Regions from separate parts of the Streptomyces sp. NPDC006516 genome, predicted to be linked through region 2. Evidence: riboswitches for the same ligand, from Rfam matches in the RefSeq annotation. Region 2 holds a riboswitch; each other region holds the start of a gene.
The links. Region 2 has a riboswitch for cyclic di-AMP ahead of ABZY45_RS22670 (transglycosylase family protein). Riboswitches for the same ligand answer to the same signal wherever they lie in the genome.

Region 1 (6,977 bases), on a different contig from region 2:
GCCGCAGCAGGGTGACCGCCGGCCAGGAGGACGCCCTCCAGCGGCTGTGGCCCAAGTGGGGTCTGGACATCGACGGCCGCGGCGTCCTCGATCTGCCCACGCTCTTCGACGGACTCCCGGTGGTCCTGGAGATCGGCTTCGGCATGGGCGAGGCGACGGCACAGATGGCGGCGGACGACCCCGGCACCGGCATCCTCGCCGTCGACGTGCACACCCCCGGCCAGGGCAACCTGCTCGGACTCGCCGACCGGGCGGGACTGACCAACGTCCGGGTCGCCAACGGTGACGCGATCATCCTGCTCCGCGAGATGCTGGAGCCCGAGGCGCTGGACGGGCTCCGGGTGTACTTCCCCGACCCGTGGCCCAAGAAGCGGCATCACAAGCGGCGGCTGATCCAGCCGGAGTTCCTCGATCTGGTGGCCGGGCGCATGAAGCCCGGCGCGGTCCTGCACTGCGCGACCGACTGGGAGCCGTATGCCGAGCAGATGCTCGAGGTGCTGACGGCGCACCCGCTGTTCGAGAACACCCAGGCGGACGGCGGCTACGCCCCTCGTCCGGCGTTCCGGCCCCTGACCCGCTTCGAGGGTCAGGGCCTGGACAAGGGCCACGTCGTGCACGACGTGCTGTTCACCCGTCGCTGATCGGCCATCGGCCGGCTCACCGGCCATCGCACCGTGGCCAGGTGTCAGTCCCCCTCGTTAGGGTCGACAGGTGTCCGAGGGGTCCGTGCAGCATCAGCAGCCGGCCGTCCCGGTTCTCGAGGAGCAGCGGCTCGACGAGTTCCTGGGCGCCGTCCCGGAGCGTGGCCAGTGGTACCGGCCGCGCCGCGTCGGCATGGTCTGGCGCAGCAAGGCCTTCCGCGCCGGTGCGGTGATCACCGTCCTCGCGCTCTGCGGTCTCGTCATTCTGGCCCTGGTCCGTGAACAGACCGGCACCGAGGGCTTTCTGGTGGGTCTGGGCCTGGCCGTTCTGCCCGTCCCCCTGCTGATGTCCGCGTTCCGCTGGCTCGACCGGGTCGAGCCGGGCCCCTGGCGCAACCTGCTGTTCGCCTTCTTCTGGGGTGCGTGCGCAGCCGCCTTGGTGGCGATCATCGCCAACTCCTTCGCGACGCGCTGGATAGCGACGGCCACCGCTGATCCGGGAAGCGCCGACACCCTCGGTGCGACGGTCATCGCCCCGGTCGTGGAGGAGAGCGCCAAGGCCGCGGCCGTCCTGCTGATCTTCCTGTTCCGCAGACGGGAGTTCGGCGGGATAGTCGACGGCATCGTGGTCGCGGGCTTCACCGCGACCGGGTTCGCCTTCACCGAGAACATCCTCTACCTGGGCAACGCCTTCGGCGAGGATCAGCAGCTCGGCACCACGGGCCTCGCCTCCGTGACGGCGGGGACGTTCTTCGTGCGCGTGGTGATGTCGCCGTTCGCCCACCCTCTGTTCACGGTGCTCTCCGGCATAGGACTCGGCATCGCGGCCCTCGGAGGCGCGCGGCACCGGATTCGCCGGATCGTCTCGCCCCTGCTGGGACTCGTCCTCGCCATGGGCATGCACGCCGTGTGGAACGGCTCGTCGGCCTTCGGCCCGTACGGCTTCTACGCGGTGTACGGCGCGTTCATGGTTCCGTGCTTCGCTCTGGTGACGTGGCTGGCGATCTGGTCGCGCCAGCGGGAGCTGCGCACCTTGTCCACCGAGCTGCCGGTGTACGCGGCGGCCGGCTGGCTCGCCCCCGCCGAGCCGCTCGCGCTCGCCTCGATGCGGGCGCGGGGTATGGCCCGCGACATGGCGAGGCACTGGCACAGCTACCCCGACCGGAACCGGGGCAGGGCCGCGGCCCGTGCCGTCGCCGAGTACGAGTCGTTCGCGACGTCCCTGGCCATGCTCCGCCGAAGGGCCCGCCACGACGGCGCGGGACCGGAGTTCGCACTCCGCGAGCAGGAGCTGCTGCACCACCTGTGGCAGCGCCGGGCGGTCGCGGGCCCCGCCCTGACGTACGCCGCCCACGCGACGGGCCGGGTACGGCCGCCCAGGCCGGCCGCCCCGCAGCCGTTCCCCGGTCAGTTCTCCCACGGGAGCGTGGCGGCGCAGCAGCCACCGGCACCGCACCGGCACTACGGGGGCTACAACCCCTACCTGGAGGACGGTGCCCGCCACCGCGCTCCCCCGCCTCCGTGAGCCCGCCAGGCGGGCGAGCGTGAGCTCGTCGGAGGCACCCACGAACCGACACGCATGAACCGACGGCACGCACGAACCAGGACACACCACCAGGACACGACGAACCGGCGGCCCTGACGTCGGGGGGTAGTGCGTCAGGGCCGCCGGGGTTCGGTGCGCCGCGTGACGGCGCGCGGGATCAGATCGTGAGGCCCTTACCGCGCAGCCAGGCCATCGGGTCGATGCCCGTGCCGTCAGCGGTGTGGATCTCCAGGTGCAGGTGCGCGCCGGTCACATTGCCCGTCGCTCCGACGCGGCCGATGGTCTGGCCGGTGGTGACCTTCTGACCTGCGGTCACGTCCATCGAGGACTGGTGGCAGTACCAGACCTCGGTGCCGTCCTCCAGCTCGAGGACCGTGCGGTAGCCGTACGAACCGGAGTAGCCGGCCGACTTCACCGTGCCGCTGTGCACCGCCTTGACCGGCGTACCGGTCGGGGCCGCGAAGTCCAGCCCGGTGTGGTAGCCGGAGGACCACATCGAACCGGCCTGACCGAAGCTCGAGCTGATGTAGTACGAGGAGGTCGGGACGGCATAGCTGGCGGCGAGCTTGGCGAGGCGCTCGGCCTCCGCCTTCTTCTTCGCCGCCTCTTCCGCCGCCTTCTTCTTCGCGACGGCCTCGGCCTCGGCCACGGTCTGCTGCTTCGCCGCCTGGGCCGCGGCTGCCTCGGCCGCCGCCGTCTCCTCGGCGGCCCTGGCCTCGGCATCGGCTCCGGCCTGCTGCTGCTCGGCCTGCTGGAGGATGCGGGCGCGCAGCGCCTCGCCGGCGTCGGTGGTTCCCTGCTCGGCCTCGGCGGCCGTGATGCCCGCGGAGGTGAGGGGGGAGGAGGCGACCGTCTGCTGGTCCGCGTCGGAGTCGCCGGACATGAACGCGCCAACGCCGGGCAGGGACTTGGCGTCGGGGAGATTGTCCGCGATGGAATCGGGAAGGGAGATGGAGACCGGCGGCTTGCTCTGCGCGGTGGCCATGCCACCCGCTCCGACGGCCGCGATGACGCCGACGCCGAGGACGGTGGAGCTACGGGCGAGACCACGCTGCTTGGCTACACGGTGCCGACCGCGTACGGGGCGGATGGACTCCTCGGTGGGGTTCCATTCCTCCCAAGTCCTGTCCTCGGTACCGAGGCTGTCGGTCCTGAAGGGTGACGGGGCCTCGGGGGCAGGCTGATTCGACGCCACGTGGGCGCACTCCTTTCCTTCCTTCTCGCCTACCGGGTTAGCTGACGGGTTCGGAGCAGGAAGGTCTCCTACGGGCCCCTTCGTCTCTCACGAGACACAGGTGTCCGATTCACCCCATGTAGGTGGTTCCCCGGTTCCCTTGCGGAATTCGGCGCCGCGCACGGTGCCGCCTCTTGCGACGACAGGTACAACCGCGCTGCGTTATCGAACGTTAATAGACACCTGGGTCCGATTCCAAGCTGTTCCGACAGATCGTTCACGGCCCTGGCCTGGACTTTCAGGGGTCAAACGGGCTCAAACGGGCGAGTTGCGCGACGCGCGACACACTGTCAGTTTCTGATGGTGTGTCAAATGTTATCGGAGAGGTGCCTCGTGACTACGGACGGTCGCCGCCCGTCATTCACTGTCCCGCCCCACAATCTTCACGGTCGTCCGCCGCTCGGGCTGACCCCGGGACGGCCTCCCGACCGCGAGGAGCGCCAGGTCGTCCGTCGACCGGCCCCCGGTGTGCAGACGTACGTCGTCGGTGAGCGCGGACAGCAGCTCCTCCGGCCCCGGAAAGATCCGGCCACGCAGCCGTGCCTCCGGGTCGTAGAACGCACCGTGCGCGTCCCGCGCCTCCGACAGGCCGTCCGTGAACGCCAGGAACGTCGCCCCGGCCGGCAGCGGCCACTCGTCCGCACGGTCCGGCCACGCACCCAGCCCCATGCCCAGCGGCAGGGCCGGTTCGGCCGGCGTCAGCACGTCGAGCGCCCCGTCCGGATGCAGGACCAGCGGCTCGGGGTGCCCGCGGTTGACGACCCGCAAGGTCTCCGAGCCCGCCGGGATCTCGGCGAGCACGGCGGTGACGAACCCCTCCACGGAGTCGAACCCGCCGCGCCGTGAGCCCTCCCGGGCCAGAGCCCGCTCCAGCCGCTGGACCACCCCTTCGAGCGACCGCTCCTGCTCGGCGGCCTCCCGGAACGCCCCGATCACGACGGCCACCGCCGCCACCGCGTCCAGCCCCTTGCCCCGTACGTCCCCGAGCACCAGCCGCACGCCGTAGGGCGTGTCCGCCACGGCGAACAGATCACCGCCGACGAACTCGTCGGCCTGGGCCGGCTCGTAGCGCGCCGCGACCTGCAGCCCGCCGATCCGTGACTCGGGCGTGGGAAGCACCGCGCGCATCGCGGTCTCCGCGATGACCCGGGCCGAGGCAAGCTGCTCGTTCCCGCGCCGCACGACGCCGTTGATGACGAGGGCGAGTACGGACACCGTCAGCAGGGTGAGCAGGTCGGTGAGCGGTACGACCTTGTAGAGGACGCCGTCCGAGATCCGGATGACGAGTACGACGAGGATGGCGACCACCGCGGTGCGCACGGTCGAGGCCAGCGAGAAGAACGGGGCGGCGATCAGCGGGGCCGCCGCGAAGAGCGGTACGGCGGACACCTCGGTCGGCGTCAGCAGGTCGAAGACCACTCCGGCACAGATCATCAGGGCGGGCAGCGCGCGCACGAAGCGCCGGGCACGGGAGTTCCCGGCAGCACTCACTCGCCGTCCGTCCCGCTTCCCCACCTGTGCACTCCTGCCCGGTCCGTCCACGGCTGCGGACGGTACCGCGCCCCACCCAGGCTCGCCGGAGCCGCGCCGCACGGCGACCCGTCATCGGCCGAAGGGAGGAGCGCGCCGGGGCCCGCCCCCCGGAGGTCAGCCGGTGAGCCGGTGCCGCGCGTAGATCGTCAGTGCATCCCGTACGAAGACGGCTGTTCCGTCCCCGTACCGATCGTAGTTCCTCGCGAAGCGAGGATCGGCGACGTACATCTCCGCGATGCCGGTTACATACGAACGGGTGGGTTCCATGGTCACCGCGAGCCACTCGCAGTGCCTGCGCGCGATGTCCTGCACCTCGTCGGAGCCCGCGTCGAGACCGGCCGCCCTGGCCTCGCCGTAGTCCCGGGCGATCTGCTCGTGCTCCTCCTGGAATCGCGCGCGCCCGTCCGGGCCCAGTCCTTTCCACCACCGGTCGCCGCGCTCGTACGCCTCGCGGCCCCAGCGCTCGGTGACCTCCTGTTCGTACACCGTGTGATCGAAGCCGTCGAACACTTCCTCGGCCATGAGCCCTTCCCCTTCCTCGGTTTTTTGGAGAGTGGTCCGCACCGAGGCGATCTGCCGCCCGATGCGCTCCCGCTCCTGCTCCAGCAGCCGCAGATGGGCCCGCAGCGCCGCCGAGGTGTCCCGTTGCCCCTCCAGTACGTCCTTGATCGCGGGCAGCGAGAGTCCCAGCTCCCGCAGCAGCAGGATGCGCTGGAGCCTGACCAGGGCCTCCTGGTCGTAATAGCGGTAGCCGTTGGCGCCCGTGCGGCTCGGCGTCAGGAGGCCGAGCTCCCCGTAGTGCCGGAGCGTGCGGCTCGTGGTGCCGGCCTGCCGGGCGATTTCCTGGATGGACCACTCCATGCGGGAAACGGTAGATCTTTACGTAACGTCAAGGTCAAGCGTGCGGCGGTGGGCACACGACAGAGGCCCGGATCCTTGGAAGGATCCGGGCCTCTGTCTTCAGTAGCGGGGACAGGATTTGAACCTGCGACCTCTGGGTTATGAGCCCAGCGAGCTACCGAGCTGCTCCACCCCGCGTCGTTGTGGTTGTAACTCTACGCCATCCGGGACGCGGTCCTGACCACCCCCGCCCTCGCCCACCTCGGAGGCGGGACCCCTCGTCACCGGCGCATCGCGCCAACAGAGGGTGCGCCAGGCACAGTTGGCAGGCATAGTGCCGTGCCCAAGGGGGTTGTCACGCCCCCCGAACTCGCTTCCCGCCTGTCTGGAGGGCCTCCTGCCATGTCCACACCGCACAGACCTGCCCGAATCCCCGGTTCCGCGCAGTCGCCCGTACGCACCTGTCTCGTCAACGGGCTGATCGGCGCCGCGTTCGGCGCGGTGATCAGCGCCGCCGTCAACTACCTGGTCGTCGGCGTGCCCGGCAGCGCCTCGGTCAACGCGTTCAACCACGGGATATCGGGCCTGCTCAGCGGGTTCGCGGCGGGCTTCATCGGGCTCATGGTGCATCTGCGTAAGGACACGGGGGTGCCGGAGGCGTCCGCGGCAGTGCCGGGCGAGCGCGCGGCCGCCCCACCGCAGGCGTGATCCCGCGCCGTGCCCCGGCTGCCGGCCGGGGCACGGCGCCCCGCGATTGCGGGCCCTCGGCCACGGCGGGACGCTGGAGGGACAGCCCTTCGGTGTTCGGTCCCGTCTGCGCGGCATCCTGAGGTGCCGACGTCGGCCCAGCAGCCTCACCCGATGCGGGAGCCCAGAGGAGGCCGGGCGCACGCGCGCTAGGAGACGACCATGGACGGCACCACCCTCGAGACGATGAGAAGCCGGCTGCGCGGCCCCGTCATCGGTCCGGACGACCAGGAATACGGCCAGGCCCGCACGGTCTACAACGCCATGATCGACAAGAAGCCCGGCGCGGTGGTCAAGTGCCACGACACGGCGGACGTCATGGCGGCTGTCGACTTCGTCCGTGAGAACGGCCTGACCGTCGCCGTACGCGGCGGTGGGCACAGCGGACCGGGCCTCTGCCTCGCCGACGACGCCGTCACGCTCGACCTGTCACCCA
Region 2 (6,977 bases):
TCCGGCACGGTGGCGGTCCGCGCGGCGGGGTGGCCAGATCGGTCAAGAAGATGCGTGGCTATCTCGCCGAACTCATCCACCGCAAGCGGGAGAACCCCGGTGACGACCTGATCTCCGGGCTGATCCGGGCGAGTGACCACGGCGAGCACCTCACCGAGAACGAGGCCGCCGCCATGGCCTTCATCCTCCTGTTCGCCGGATTCGAGACGACCGTGAACCTCATCGGCAACGGCACCTACGCGCTGCTGCGCAATCCCTCCCAGCGCGCCCGCCTGGAGCGGTCGCTCGCCGCCGGGGAGACGGACCTGCTCGCCACGGGCATCGAGGAGCTGCTGCGTTACGACGGGCCGGTGGAGCTCGCGACGTGGCGCTACGCCACCGAACCCGTGACGCTGGGCGGTCGGGAGATCGCGGCGGGGGACCCCGTCCTGGTGGTGCTGGCCGCCGCCGACCGGGACCCCGAGCGCTTCCAGGATCCGGACACGCTGGATCTCGCGCGGAGTGACAATCAGCACCTCGGATACGGACACGGCATCCACTACTGCCTGGGGGCGCCGCTGGCCCGGCTGGAGGGTCAGGTGGCTCTCGCGACCCTGCTCCGCCGCCTCCCCGACCTGCGGCTCGCTGCGGAACCTGCCGATTTGCGGTGGCGCGGCGGGCTCATCATGCGTGGACTGCGCACGCTTCCGGTCGAGTTCCGGCCGGGGCGCTCCGGCGAGGAAAGTGACAGCCTGTCAACTCTGTGACTTTCACGTGATCTCCGCTGCATCGACTTGTGACACACGTTCGAGTAGGGCTAGGTTCACCGTTCGACTCACCCGTCACATGTCAGTCACACGGAAGGCAATCCCATGGGCTCCGCGACCGGCAGACACCGTCGCCCTCGTCAGGCACCCGCCATCGTCGTCGCCGCAGGCGTCACCGGATCGGCCATCGCCATCCCGCTGCTGGGCGCGGGCGGCGCGCAAGCCGCCGAGGCGACGACCTGGGACCGGGTCGCGGAATGCGAGAGCGGCGGCATGTGGAGCGCCGACCTCGGCAACGGCTACTACGGCGGACTGCAGTTCTCGCAGGACACCTGGTCGGCCTACGGCGGTACCGCCTACGCGCCCCGGGCCGACCTCGCGAGCCGCTCGCAGCAGATAGCGGTCGCGGAGAAGGTGCTCGACGACAAGGGCCCGCAGGCGTGGCCCAGCTGCGCCGTGATCTCCGGGCTCGCCCTGGACGGGACGCTGCCGGGCATCGACCCGGGCGGCGAGCCGTCCGACGGGTCCACGGAGAGCCCGTCCCCGTCCGGGACCCCCTCGTCCAGGGCCTCGGCCCCGGCGGAGGCGACGGAGGGCACCGGCGGGAAGACCGAGGACACCTCCGACAGCAGGACGGACAAGGCCGGCAGGGCCGACTCCTCGGCGAGCGCCGACGCCTCGCCGTCCGCCACCCCGTCCCCCGAGGCCTCGGAGACCGGCGCCTCGAAGGAGGACGCGGCGAACGGCGGCAAGCACCGCGGCACGCCCGCGCCCGAGTCGAGCGCGGAGCCGGGCCTGGAGGACGGGCGCGAGTCCGGCCGGCACGCCTCCCGGGGCGACTCGGACGCGCGCCAGGACGCGGACGGCTCGTACACCGTCCGTACGGGCGACAACCTCTGGGCGATCGCGGACTCGCAGGAGCTCCCGGGCGGCTGGCCCGCGCTCTACGAGGCCAACAAGGACGAGCTGGGCTCCGACCCGGACCTGATCCTGCCCGGCCAGAGCCTGGACCTCGGCCTCACGGCCCAGACGCAGGACACCCAGGACACGCAGGATGCGAAGGATGGTCAGGACGCCCAGGCGAAGGCCTCGGCGGGCAACTGATCCAAAGCGGGAAAACACCCCGAAACCAGGGGTAGTTCAGAGGCCTATGTCCACTTATGCGTAAGTGAGACATGGGTCTCTTTGCTGTGATCGGGGTGCCCCGTCCGTCCGGTCCGTCCATATTGGCTCCGACCTGCGCAAACGATCCGCGACCCCGCGCCGGTACGTGCTGATTAACCGTTATGTCCATCTTTGAATGTAGGGGTTGGGTGTGTTTACGGTCGGAGCCGCTCGCACCGCGGGCACCTTCGACCGTCACGCCGAATCCTGCCGTCGGCCGAAGGGGACCGACGCGTAAAGCGCCGTAGGCAGGAGCGGGGGACCCAGGTAGGCGCCGGACCCGGCCGTCGGAAGACGGGTACGGGTACGGCTCGGGGTGAAGTCGTCCGCGAGTGCGGGCGACCGGGCAACTCACAGGCCCGAACCCGACAGCTCACCTCGTAGGCGTCGGTGAGGAGAACCATGCTGCTTTCCAGCAAGGGCAAGCACCGTCGCCCGTCCAAGGCCGTCCGTGTCGCCACCCTGGCCGGTGTCGCCGGTGCTGCCGTCGCCGTGCCGCTGATGGGCGCCACCAACGCCTCGGCCGCCTCCGTCCAGACCTGGGAAGCCGTCGCCCAGTGTGAGTCCGGTGGCAACTGGTCCATCAACACCGGCAACGGCTACTACGGCGGTCTCCAGTTCTCGCAGTCCAGCTGGGCCGCCGCCGGCGGTACGCAGTACGCCTCCCGTGCCGACCTGGCCACCAAGAACCAGCAGATAGCCGTGGCCGAGAAGCTCCTCGACCTCCAGGGCCCGGGTGCCTGGGCCTGCGCCGGTGCCGGCGGCCTGACGAACGACGGTGTGGACCCGGGTGTCGACACCGGCTCGGGCTCGGCCGAGAAGGCCCAGCCCGAGCGCACGGCCGAGCAGCCCGCCTCGCGCAGCGAGACGCGCACGGAGCCGAAGGCCGAGAAGACCGTCACGACCCCGACCGGCAAGAAGGTCGAGAAGGGTGACGGCGAGTACAAGGTGAAGGCCGGAGACACCCTCGGCAAGATCGCCGACGCGAAGAAGGTCAAGGGCGGCTGGGAGAAGCTGTTCGAGCTGAACGACGACATCGTCGACGACGCCGACCTGATCTTCCCGGGTCAGCAGCTCCACCTGAAGTAGTCGGTCCACCTGAAGAACTCAGGTCCCACCTGAAGTGGATCCAGGTTCCGCGCCCTGAAGCGGGACAGGCTCCACCGAAGCGGTACGGGCTCCACCGAGGCAGTGCAGGTCCCATCTGGAGCGGTCCGGGGTTCTTCCTCCTGCCCCGGAGTCCCGGCCCGGCGCGCCCACCCCCCTGCGCGCCGGGCCGGGGTCGTGTCCGGTGCTCCGCGGGCGGCGCGGAGCCGTGTACGGAGACCCCGCGGGACACGCTTTCGTTCAACTGTTGTAGTTACTTGCCAGTAAAATTCTGGAGCTTTGCCCGTAATGCAGGCCCTTGGGTCCTTTTTCGTCCCAGGGGACGGGCGGACGGCCGACGGATCAGGCGGAGCCGGTTAGGCTCGTGCCGCAAGGCCACAGTGACCCTGCACAACCAGTGTCAGATCCCAGAAGGAGATGCCTCGTGCCGTCCATCGACGTCGTCGTAGCCAGGGAAATCCTCGACTCCCGGGGCAACCCCACGGTCGAGGTCGAGGTTGGCCTCGACGACGGCAGCACGGGACGTGCTGCTGTTCCGTCCGGCGCCTCCACCGGTGCGTTCGAGGCCATCGAGCTTCGCGACGGTGACCCCAACCGCTACCAGGGCAAGGGCGTCGAAAAGGCCGTCCTCGCCGTGATCGAGCAGATCGGCCCGGAGCTCGTCGGTTACGACGCCACCGAGCAGCGCCTCATCGACCAGGCGATGTTCGACCTGGACGCGACCGAGAACAAGGGCTCCCTCGGCGCCAACGCCATCCTCGGTGTCTCGCTCGCCGTGGCGCACGCCGCGTCCGAGGCGTCCGACCTCCCGCTCTTCCGCTACCTCGGCGGCCCGAACGCGCACCTGCTGCCCGTTCCGATGATGAACATCCTGAACGGCGGCTCGCACGCCGACTCCAACGTGGACATCCAGGAGTTCATGATCGCGCCGATCGGCGCCGAGTCCTTCTCCGAGGCCCTGCGCTGGGGTGCGGAGATCTACCACACGCTCAAGAAGGTCCTGAAGACCAAGGGCCTGTCCACCGGTCTCGGCGACGAGGGCGGCTTCGCCCCGAACCTCGAGTCCAACCGTGCCGCCCTCGACCTCATCCTCGAGGCCATCAAGGAGGCCGGTTACGTCCCCGGCCGCGACATCGCGCTCGCGCTCGACGTCGCCGCGTCCGAGTTCTACAAGGACGGCGTCTACGAGTTCGAGGGCAAGTCCCGTTCGGCCGCCGAGATGACCGAGTACTACGAGGAGCTCGTCTCCGCGTACCCGCTGGTCTCCATCGAGGACCCGCTGTACGAGGACGACTGGGCCGGCTGGAAGGTCATCACCGACAAGCTCGGCTCCAAGGTGCAGATCGTCGGTGACGACCTGTTCGTCACCAACCCCGAGCGCCTCGCTCGTGGCATCGAGGAGGGCTCCGCCAACGCCCTGCTCGTCAAGGTCAACCAGATCGGTTCGCTGACCGAGACCCTGGACGCCGTCGAGCTGGCCCAGCGCAACGGCTTCAAGTGCATGATGTCCCACCGCTCCGGTGAGACCGAGGACGTCACCATCGCCGACCTCGCCGTCGCCGTGAACTGTGGCCAGATCAAGACCGGCGCCCCGGCCCGCTCGGACCGCGTCGCCAAGTACAACCAGCTGCTGCGCATCGAGGAGATCCTCGACGACGCCGCGGTCTACGCGGGCCGTTCGGCGTTCCCGCGGTTCCGCTTCGAGGGCTGACGGCCCGAGTCCGGGGCACCAGCCTCCGTCCGTCCCCGCATCCGGTCCCGTACCGTGTGCGGGGACGGACGTGCGTAACGGGGAGGCGTGAGACATGGCCGGGAAGGACCGCGACCGGTTCTCCACCGCGACCAGGCTGCGGCTGCTCGGTGAGCAGACCGCGGCCCGCGTCTACCGGTCCCAGAACCGCCGTCAGGCACGACGGTCCCGGCTCACCGGCCGGGCCGCGTTCCTCGCGCTGATCGTCTGCTCCCTGGTGGTCGCCCTCGCGTATCCGATGCGGCAGTACATCTCCCAGCGCGACGAGATCGCCGAACAGGAGAGGCTCTCGCGGGAGGCGCGTTCGCGGACCGAGGAGCTGCGTGACGAGAAGGCGCGGCTCAAGGACGACGCGTATATCCGCCGTCTCGCGCGCGAGCACCTGCACTACGTGCTGCCCGGCGAGACCGGATATACGGTGGTCGACCCGGACGCGGCCGAGGTGCGCCGCGGCGAGCCGGGGGCGAGGGGCCGGCCCTGGCACTCCAACCTCTGGGACGGCGTCGACAGCGCGGACCGGGAATGACCTTCCGGACGCGCCGGGCCCTCTCCTCGCACCGATTCATACAGTCCGACCGATGACATTCAAGGCAGGCATGGACACGCCCCCTCCGCAGACCGAATCCACCACGCCCACCGATGCGGACATCGCCGCGTTCGAGCTTCAGCTCGGCCGCCCGCCGCGCGGTCTGCGCGCCATCGCGCACCGCTGCCCGTGCGGCAACCCGGACGTGGTCGAGACGCAGCCCCGTCTGGAGGACGGCACGCCGTTCCCGACGACGTACTACCTGACCTGCCCACGTGCCGCGTCCGCGATCGGCACGCTGGAGGCCAACGGGGTCATGAAGGAGATGACCGAACGCCTGGCCACCGACCCGGAACTGGCCGCCGCCTACCGGGCCGCGCACGAGGACTACATCGCCCGTCGTGACGCCATCGAGGTCCTGGAGGGCTTCCCGAGCGCCGGTGGCATGCCGGACCGGGTGAAGTGCCTCCACGTCCTGGTCGGCCACTCGCTGGCGGCCGGCCCCGGGGTGAACCCGCTGGGCGACGAGGCGATCGCGATGCTGCCGCAGTGGTGGGCCAAGGGCCCCTGCGTCACGCCGTGCGGCGAGCCCGACGCGTCCTGACCCCCGCGCGGTCCACGTACAACCACAGGAGCCCCATGACCCGCGTTGCCGCCATCGACTGCGGTACCAACTCCATCCGCCTGCTCGTCGCGGACGCGGACCCCGCCACCGGACGGTTCACAGAGCTGGACCGCCGGATGCGGATCGTCCGGCTCGGCCAGGGGGTCGACCGGACCGGCCGGCTGGCGCCCGAGGCGCTGGAGCGCACCTTCGACGCGTGCCGCGAGTACGCGGACGTCATCAAGGAACTCGGCGCCGAGCGGATCCGGTTCGTCGCCACCTCCGCCTCCCGCGACGCGGAGAACAGCGCCGTCTTCGTCCAGGGGGTGCTGGACATCCTGGGTGTCGAGCCCGAGGTCGTCACCGGTGACCAGGAGGCGCAGCTCTCCTTCGACGGTGCCACCAAGGAGCTGGAGGGCAGCGACCACCTGGAGAAGCCGTATCTCGTCGTGGACATCGGCGGGGGCTCCACCGAGTTCGTCGTCGGCGACGACCGGGTGCGTGCCGCACGGTCGGTGGACATCGGCTGCGTACGCATGACCGAGCGTCATCTCGTCCAGGACGGCGTGGTCGTGGACCCGCCCACGCCCGACCGGATCGCCGCGATCCGCGCGGACGTCGGCGCCGCCCTGGACCTCGCCGAGGAGACCGTGCCGCTCGCCTCGGCGGCCACGCTCGTCGGCCTGGCCGGGACGGTCACGACGATCGCCGCGATCGCGCTGGGGCTGGAGGAGTACGACTCGGAGGCGATCCACCACTCCAGGGTCTCCGCCGGGCAGGTCCGGGAGATCACCGCGCGGCTGCTCGCCTCGACGCACGAGGAGCGGGCGGCCATCCCCGCGATGCACCCCGGCCGGGTCGATGTCATCGCTTCCGGGGCCCTCGTCCTGCTCGCGGTGATCGAGCGCACCGGAGCCGAGGAGGTCGTCGTCAGCGAACACGACATCCTCGACGGAATCGCCTGGTCCGCCGCCTGATCACAGCGGCGCGGCAGGCGCGGTGAGATGCCGCTCATACGCATTCCGGCCTGCACCTTTGAGCCCGCCGAGGCCCCTTCGGACCCGTCCGGAGGGGCCTTTC
Region 3 (6,977 bases), on a different contig from region 2:
CTGCTCGTACGGACCGGTTCCGCCTGTGGGAAATCAGAGGAGAGGGCCCGCCATGTTCCGTCCCGCCGCCCGCCATGTCCTGCCCGAGTTCACCGAGCGCACCGCCTACGGGCCCCGGACGATGGATCCCTACGCGAAGCTCCTGTCCGAGCGCATCGTCTTTCTCGGCACTCCCGTCGACGACACCGCGGCGACCGATCTGATCGCGCAGTTCATGTACCTGGAGCACGCGGATCCGGACCGTCCGCTGTCCCTCTACGTCAACTCGCCCGGTGGCTCCTTCAACGCCATGACGGCGATCTACGACACCATGCGCTACCTGGCGTGCGAGGTGGAGACCTTCTGTCTCGGACAGGCGGGGTCGAGTGCCGCCGTACTCCTCGCAGCCGGTGCGCCCGGACGCCGACATGCCCTGCCCGGCTCCCGGGTAGTCATCCAGCAACCCGCCCTGGACGAGCCGTTGAGGGGACAGCCCTCCGATCTCGAGATCGCGGCCTCCGAGTTGCTGCGCGAGCGCGAACTGCTCACGGCCATGCTGGCGCGTCACACGGGGCGGTCCGTACGGGAGATCAGCGCCGACATCGACCGGGACACCGTTCTCGACGCGCCCGCCGCCCTGGCGTTCGGGCTGGTGGACCACGTCGTGGAGAACCGCATGCCACCCCTGCCGCCGCATCTCGCGAGGTGAACGCCCGATGCTTTCGCCCCAGTTCCCGCCGCTCCCCGCACTGACCCGCGCCGAGGCCGAGTTCATCGACTGCTACCTGGAGGCCCTCGACCAGCTCGGCCGCATCAACCCGGCGCGCGGCAGCGACACCTACGGAGCGCTTCGCGCCGCTCAGGCGCTCGCCTCCCGCGCCACCGCCCTCCGTGACGCACTCACGCTGATGCACGAGCGGGGCGAGTCACAGATCCACGCGGCCACGCTGGCCCGGGCGCTGCGACTGCTGGACGGGGAGCGGCGTGCCGGACGCGTCGCGCTGCCTCCGGCCGCGTCGAGTTGACCGCGGACGACGCCCGACTCCGGCGTCCGGCCGGGCTTTCGGCGCCCTCACACGACACGCCCGGCCACGTGATGAGTTTTCCTCGCTCGTTCGGCTCAGGGGCTCCCCCGCCCGAGGGACGGCTCAACTTGCGCAACAGATGCGGACGCTGAGCGGAATTCGTCGTTCCGTCGCTGGTACGCGGCTGGTCGGGCGGCAGCGCCGGGCCTTCGGGCGCACCCCGTCCACCCGAACGGATCAGTGGTGACGACTCTCACATATCGGAACTTCGACGAGGAAAAGGGACGGTTCGTGCGTAAAGATCCCTGGGACGACAAGCCCCCGCCACCGCGGCGGGGCGGTCCGGGCGGACGCCGAGTCCTGCCGCCGTCCGGATGCCTGGTCGACAGGAGTGGATCGGCAGGAGTGGAGGACCCGAGCACAACGGGCCGACCGGACATCCGGACAGCCCTCGGGGTGAAGCCGCTTCGCGCGGCCGGGCAACTTCGCCAGCCCGAACCCGACAGGTCACCCTTCACAGGCGGCTGACGAAGGGTTGCGCATGCCTGCGCAGGTTCATGTCCCGTCTCTCATCGCCCGGGTCGGTACGGCCTCGGTTCTCACATTCGCCGTCGGCACCACCATGCTGACCCCCGGTCTCGTGAACGAGGCCGAGGCCGCGGGCCATTCGACGAGGGCGCTGGACATCGCGGCCTCCAAGAAGGGTGCACCGTACAGATGGGGGGCCACCGGCCCCCACAGGTTCGACTGTTCCGGCCTCACGCTCTACGCGTTCAAGAAAGTGGGCAAGAAACTCCCCCGCACGGCCCAGCAGCAGTACAACAAGACCCGCCATATCTCCAGGTCGCAGCGGAAACGCGGCGACCTGGTCTTTTTTCACGCGGGCCGCAGCGTTTACCACGTCGGTATCTACGCCGGCAACGGAAAGATGTGGCACTCACCGAAGACCGGGGCCGTGGTCCGGCTGGAGCGGATCTGGTCGAACAGCGTCTGGTACGGGAGGGTCCGCTGACAGCTCTCCCCCTCCGGTTCAGCGCAGCAGGGGCCCTGTCACCAGGACGAGTCCCAGCGCGGTGAGCGCCGTGCCGCTGCCGCCCTCGATCGCACGGGCGGTACGCGGCCGGCGCAGCCACCGGCCCAGCCGGTCCACCAGCAGCGCCACGGCCGGGAACCAGATGAGCGCGAGCAGCACGACCACCGAGGCCAGCAGCAAGGTCCTGGGCAGCGGCGGCGAGCCGTCGGGAACGAACTGGGGCAGCAGGCTGAGGAAGAGGACGGGCGCCTTCGGGTTGAGGGCGTTCGTCAGAAAGCCCTGGCGCAGGGAGCGGGCCCACGTCGTCGGTGCCCCGCCTCCCTGTCCCTCCCCGGCCTCTCCTTCCCGGACCGCGTTTCGCCGCAGCGCGTACAGGCCGCTGAGTCCGAGCCAGAGCACATAGGCGCCGCCGAGCAGCTGAACGGTACGAAACAGGACCGGCATGGTCACGAGCACGGCGGCGAGCCCTGCGACGGCCAGCGCGGTGTGTACCAGCAACCCTCCGGCGACCCCCACCGCGGAGGCGAGACCGGACCGCCGGGAGGCGAGTGCGTTGCGTACGACGACGGTGAAGTCCGCGCCGGGCAGCGCGACCATACCCGCGGCCACGGCGACGAAAGCGAGCAGTTGTGCGTCCATGGGTCCACCTTGAACGCCCGGAGCCTTTAGCGTGTACTTGCAATCTTCTGGGTCCGCCAAAAGGAACGCTTAATGTACGACCCCACACGGCTGGCCGCGCTGGTGGCGGTGGCCGAGGCCGGCTCGATCACACGGGCAGCGGCTCGGCTGGGCTACACCGCGCCCGCACTCTCGCAGCAGCTGGCCAAGCTGGAGCGGGAGGCCGGGGCCGCCCTGCTCGTGAGACACCATCGTGGAGCACGGCTGACGGCGGCCGGCGAGCTCCTGGCGGGGCGTGCCAGGCGCGTCCTGGACGAGATGGACCAGGCGCGGCACGAGCTCGCCCGGCTCGCCGGGCTTTCGGGCGGCCGGCTGCGCGTAGGGACCTTCGTCACCGCCGGGATCCACCTGCTGCCCCCGGTGCTCACCGCGTTCCGCCGTGCCCACCCCGACGTCGAGCTGGCCGTCACGGACTACGAGCCGCCGGCCGGGGTCGCCGCGGTGGCGGCGGGGGACGTGGACCTGGCGTTGACCCACGCGTACGAGCCGGCGGCCCCTGATCCACTGCCTGCGGGCGTGTTCTCGGAGCCGTTGCTCGTCGAGGAGCTGGTGCTCGTCACCGCCGTCGGCCAGATGCTCTCCGAGGGAAGCGGTCCGCTGCCCGTGTCCGAACTGGCCGGCCGGCCACTGATCAGCAGCGCGCCGGAGCACCCGCCCAGGCGCGGGGTGGAGCGTGCGCTCGCCGAGGCGGGGGCGACGCCCGCCGTGGTGTGCGAGTCGCCCGGCTACGCCCTGGTGTGCGCGCTGGTCAGTGCGGGCCTCGGCGTGGCAGTCGTGCCGGAGATGGTCGCGGCGATGTCCCCGGCACCACTCGCCGTACGGCGCCTGGAGCCGGCGACGTTCCGGCGGACGATCTCGGTGGCGCACCGGGGGACCCGGAACACGGCGGCCTCGGAGACACTGACGGCGCTGCTGCGCAGCGGATTCGGCCGTACCACCACGTCGTAGCTGTCGGGCGGGCGGCCCGGCGGGGCAATCGTCGCCTCGTCCCGGTGCGGCGGCCCACCCGTGGAATCTCAGGCCTGCGTGGGAACGGCCCAGGGAAGCTCGATCGCCACGGTCTTGCCCCCGTCCGGAGTCGGGCTGACGCTGAGCCGGCCACCGCGTTCCTTGGCGAGCGCCCGGACGATCACCATGCCGCGGCCGTTGTCCTGCCGTACAGCCGCGGGCAGGCGCTGGGGCCAGCGGGGGTGGCTGTCCGTGACCCCCAGATACAACTCGACGTCACGATCCAGGCGCAGGTCCACGGTGAAGGTGGGTGACTGGCCGAAGGTGTGCTGGACCGCGTTCGTCGCGAGCTCCGAGACGATCAGCTGGATGGCGTCGGCGGTCTCGCTCCCGTCCGCGAGACCCCACTCGGCGAGTACGCGCGCCACGTGTCTGCGGGCCCGGGACACCGAGACCGGGTCGCTCGGCAGGGTGACAGTTGCTTCTTGCTGGTCTGCCATGGCGACGCCGTCCCTTTCCCGCCTGACCGACCCGCGATCGGCCTGGATTGTGCTTCGCGCCAGAGTGCCACCGATACGGCCCTCGGTGACGGCGATCCACCAAGATGTGCATATATCTGCCGCCCAATCCGGTGAACTCTCCCCCGTAGCCGTACACAAGCGTCACACTGGCCACTTTCCGAGCCGCCGCCGCAGAGGCTCTCCGCGGGAGGAGAGGAGCCGACATGCGCCACGGCCCGCTGGTACGCCGACGCAGACTCGGGGAGGAACTGCGCGGCCTGCGCCATGCCGCCGGGCTCACCAGCCGGGAGGCCGCGGACAGGCTGGGCTGGCACCAGTCGAAAGTGAGCCGGATCGAGACGGGCACGAAAACAACTGGCGTTCGCTGGACCTCATCGCCGCAGCAGGCCGCAGCGGTCAGGCGGAACCTTCAGACTGCCCGAGGGGGCGCGATGTCCGACCGTCCCGCACAGCCCGGCCCCAGCTGGCGGCGCAGCAGCCGCAGCACAGGGATGAACAACTGCGTGGAAGCCGCACCGCTCGGCGAGGACCGACTGGCCGTGCGGGACTCCAAGGACGTGGCCCTGCCACCGCTGCGCTTCTCGGCGGAAGCCTGGACGACCTTCGTGGCCGGACTGCACGGGCCCCTGATCAGCTGACGGGCACGGGTGCCGTCGCGACGACCGCCCCTACGGCGAAAGCGATCTGTTCCTCCGTGAGGTCCGCGCGCGCCGTCAGCCTGAGCCGCGAGATCCCGTCAGGCACCGACGGCGGCCGGAAACATCCCACCGCCAGGCCCGCGCCGCGGCAGTCGGCCGCCCAGCGCACCGCGGACTCCGCCGAGGGCGCACGGACGGAGACGACGGCGGCGTCGGGGCGTACGGCGGTGAGCCCGGCGGCGGTGAGCCGCCCGTACAGCTCGGCCGCGACCCTCCCGGCTGCGGCCGCGCGTCCGGGCTCCCGGCGCAACAGCCGCAGGGCGCCCAGCGCTCCACCCACCGCGGCCGGAGCGAGCCCGGTGTCGAAGATGAACGTACGGGCGGTGTTGACGAGATGACCGATGACGCGGGCCGGGCCGAGGATCGCACCGCCCTGGCTGCCCAGCGACTTCGACAGAGTCAGCGTGGCGACGATCCCCTCGCCGCCCGCGAGCCCGGCGGCGGCGAGTGCGCCTCGCCCGCCCTCACCCAGGACGCCCAGCCCGTGCGCGTCGTCCACCAGGAGGGCCGCCCCGGCTTCGCGGCAGACGTCCGCGAGGGCGGGCAGGGGGGCCGCGTCGCCGTCCACCGAGAAGACCGAGTCGGTCACGGCCACCGCCCGTCCACCGTGTGCGCGGAGCGCCTTGCGTACGGCTTCGGGGTCCGCGTGCGGTACGACGGCGACGGCCGCCCTGGAGAGGCGGCAGCCGTCGACGATCGACGCGTGGTTGCCCGCGTCGGAGACGATCAGTGAATCCTGTCCGGTCAGCGCGGTGAGAGCCGCCAGATTGGCCGCGTAGCCCGAGGAGAACACGAGGGCCGCTTCGAATCCGCAGAAGTCGGCGAGTTCGCGCTCCAGCTCGGCGTGGAGTGCGGTGGACCCGGTGACCAGTCGCGAACCGGTGGAGCCCGCGCCCCACTCCCGCGCGGCCTCGGCGGCGGCCGAGGTGACCTCGGGGTGCCGGGTGAGCCCCAGATAGTCGTTGCCGGCGAGGTCCAGCACATCCGTCCCGGAGGGCCTGGGGCGCAGGCTCCGGACGAGTCCGGCATCGGCCCGGCGGCGCGCCGCGTCGTCGATCCAGTCGAATGGGGCGTAGGACATGAGCGGGTCCCTTTTGTAGGCAGCTCACAGACCCTAACCGGGTGCGCAACAGGCCAGGGTGTGGCAATACACACAGCATCGGCCGGCTCTCCTGTCCGGTTCCTCCTTGGCCGATGGCGGTGCCGTACGTCAGGATCAAGCCCATGGACCTGCTGAACACGCTGGTGGACAAGGGGCTGCGGCGCGAACTGCCGACCCGTGACGAGGCTCTCGCCGTGCTGGCGACCTCCGACGACGAACTGCTCGACGTGGTGGCCGCGGCCGGAAAGGTGCGCCGCCAGTGGTTCGGGCGCCGCGTCAAGCTGAACTACCTGGTGAACCTGAAGTCCGGGCTCTGCCCCGAGGACTGCTCCTACTGCTCGCAGCGGCTCGGCTCCAAGGCCGAGATCCTCAAGTACACCTGGCTGAAACCTGACCAGGCGACAAAGGCCGCCGCCGCGGGAGTGGCCGGTGGCGCGAAGCGGGTCTGCCTGGTGGCGAGCGGCCGTGGGCCGACGGACCGGGACGTGGACCGGGTGTCTCGGACGATCGAAGCCATCAAGGAGCAGCACGAGGGCGTCGAGGTGTGCGCCTGTCTCGGTCTGCTGTCGGAGGGCCAGGCCGACCGGCTCCGGTCGGCGGGCGCCGACGCGTACAACCACAACCTCAACACCTCGGAGGGGACGTACGGGGACATCACGACCACCCACACGTACGCCGACCGGGTGGACACCGTGCAGCAGGCCCAGGCTGCCGGCCTGTCGGCCTGTTCCGGCCTGATCGCCGGGATGGGCGAGTCCGACGCCGATCTGGTGGACGTCGTCTTCTCGCTGCGTGCCCTCGACCCCGATTCGGTGCCGGTGAACTTCCTGATCCCCATGGAGGGGACACCGCTCGCGAAGAAGTGGCACCTCACGCCCCAGCGGTGCCTGCGCATCCTGGCGATGGTGAGGTTCGTCTGTCCCGACGTCGAGGTACGGCTCGCGGGCGGGCGCGAGGTCCACCTGCGCTCGATGCAGCCTCTCGCCCTGAACC

Region 1: another riboswitch for cyclic di-AMP. It lies ahead of ABZY45_RS20035 (M23 family metallopeptidase); the one in region 2 lies ahead of ABZY45_RS22670 (transglycosylase family protein).
Region 3: another riboswitch for cyclic di-AMP. It lies ahead of ABZY45_RS27545 (C40 family peptidase); the one in region 2 lies ahead of ABZY45_RS22670 (transglycosylase family protein).

What each region holds. Positions count from the first base shown of each region.
Region 1 covers NZ_JBEXPD010000007.1:19,408-26,384, forward strand. The annotation lists gene trmB (tRNA (guanosine(46)-N7)-methyltransferase TrmB) at 1-641, shown strand, start outside; gene ABZY45_RS20030 (PrsW family intramembrane metalloprotease) at 712-2,166, shown strand; gene ABZY45_RS20035 (M23 family metallopeptidase) at 2,345-3,382, opposite strand; cyclic di-AMP (ydaO/yuaA leader) riboswitch at 3,394-3,546, opposite strand; gene ABZY45_RS20040 (PP2C family protein-serine/threonine phosphatase) at 3,779-4,936, opposite strand; gene ABZY45_RS20045 (MerR family transcriptional regulator) at 5,069-5,815, opposite strand; tRNA gene ABZY45_RS20050 (tRNA-Met) at 5,919-5,992, opposite strand; gene ABZY45_RS20055 (hypothetical protein) at 6,197-6,502, shown strand; gene ABZY45_RS20060 (FAD-binding oxidoreductase) at 6,704-6,977, shown strand, end outside.
Region 2 covers NZ_JBEXPD010000008.1:234,278-241,254, forward strand. The annotation lists gene ABZY45_RS22660 (cytochrome P450) at 1-746, shown strand, start outside; gene ABZY45_RS22665 (transglycosylase family protein) at 852-1,850, shown strand; cyclic di-AMP (ydaO/yuaA leader) riboswitch at 2,141-2,312, shown strand; gene ABZY45_RS22670 (transglycosylase family protein) at 2,313-2,999, shown strand; gene eno (phosphopyruvate hydratase) at 3,442-4,728, shown strand; gene ABZY45_RS22680 (septum formation initiator family protein) at 4,823-5,293, shown strand; gene ABZY45_RS22685 (DUF501 domain-containing protein) at 5,364-5,897, shown strand; gene ABZY45_RS22690 (Ppx/GppA phosphatase family protein) at 5,933-6,874, shown strand.
Region 3 covers NZ_JBEXPD010000012.1:151,685-158,661, forward strand. The annotation lists gene ABZY45_RS27535 (ATP-dependent Clp protease proteolytic subunit) at 53-688, shown strand; gene ABZY45_RS27540 (hypothetical protein) at 696-1,004, shown strand; cyclic di-AMP (ydaO/yuaA leader) riboswitch at 1,346-1,542, shown strand; gene ABZY45_RS27545 (C40 family peptidase) at 1,546-2,016, shown strand; gene ABZY45_RS27550 (LysE family translocator) at 2,035-2,676, opposite strand; gene ABZY45_RS27555 (LysR family transcriptional regulator) at 2,749-3,663, shown strand; gene ABZY45_RS27560 (ATP-binding protein) at 3,732-4,163, opposite strand; partial or broken gene ABZY45_RS27565 (helix-turn-helix transcriptional regulator) at 4,388-4,528, shown strand; gene ABZY45_RS27570 (DUF397 domain-containing protein) at 4,508-4,822, shown strand; gene ABZY45_RS27575 (8-amino-7-oxononanoate synthase) at 4,815-5,963, opposite strand; gene bioB (biotin synthase BioB) at 6,107-6,977, shown strand, end outside.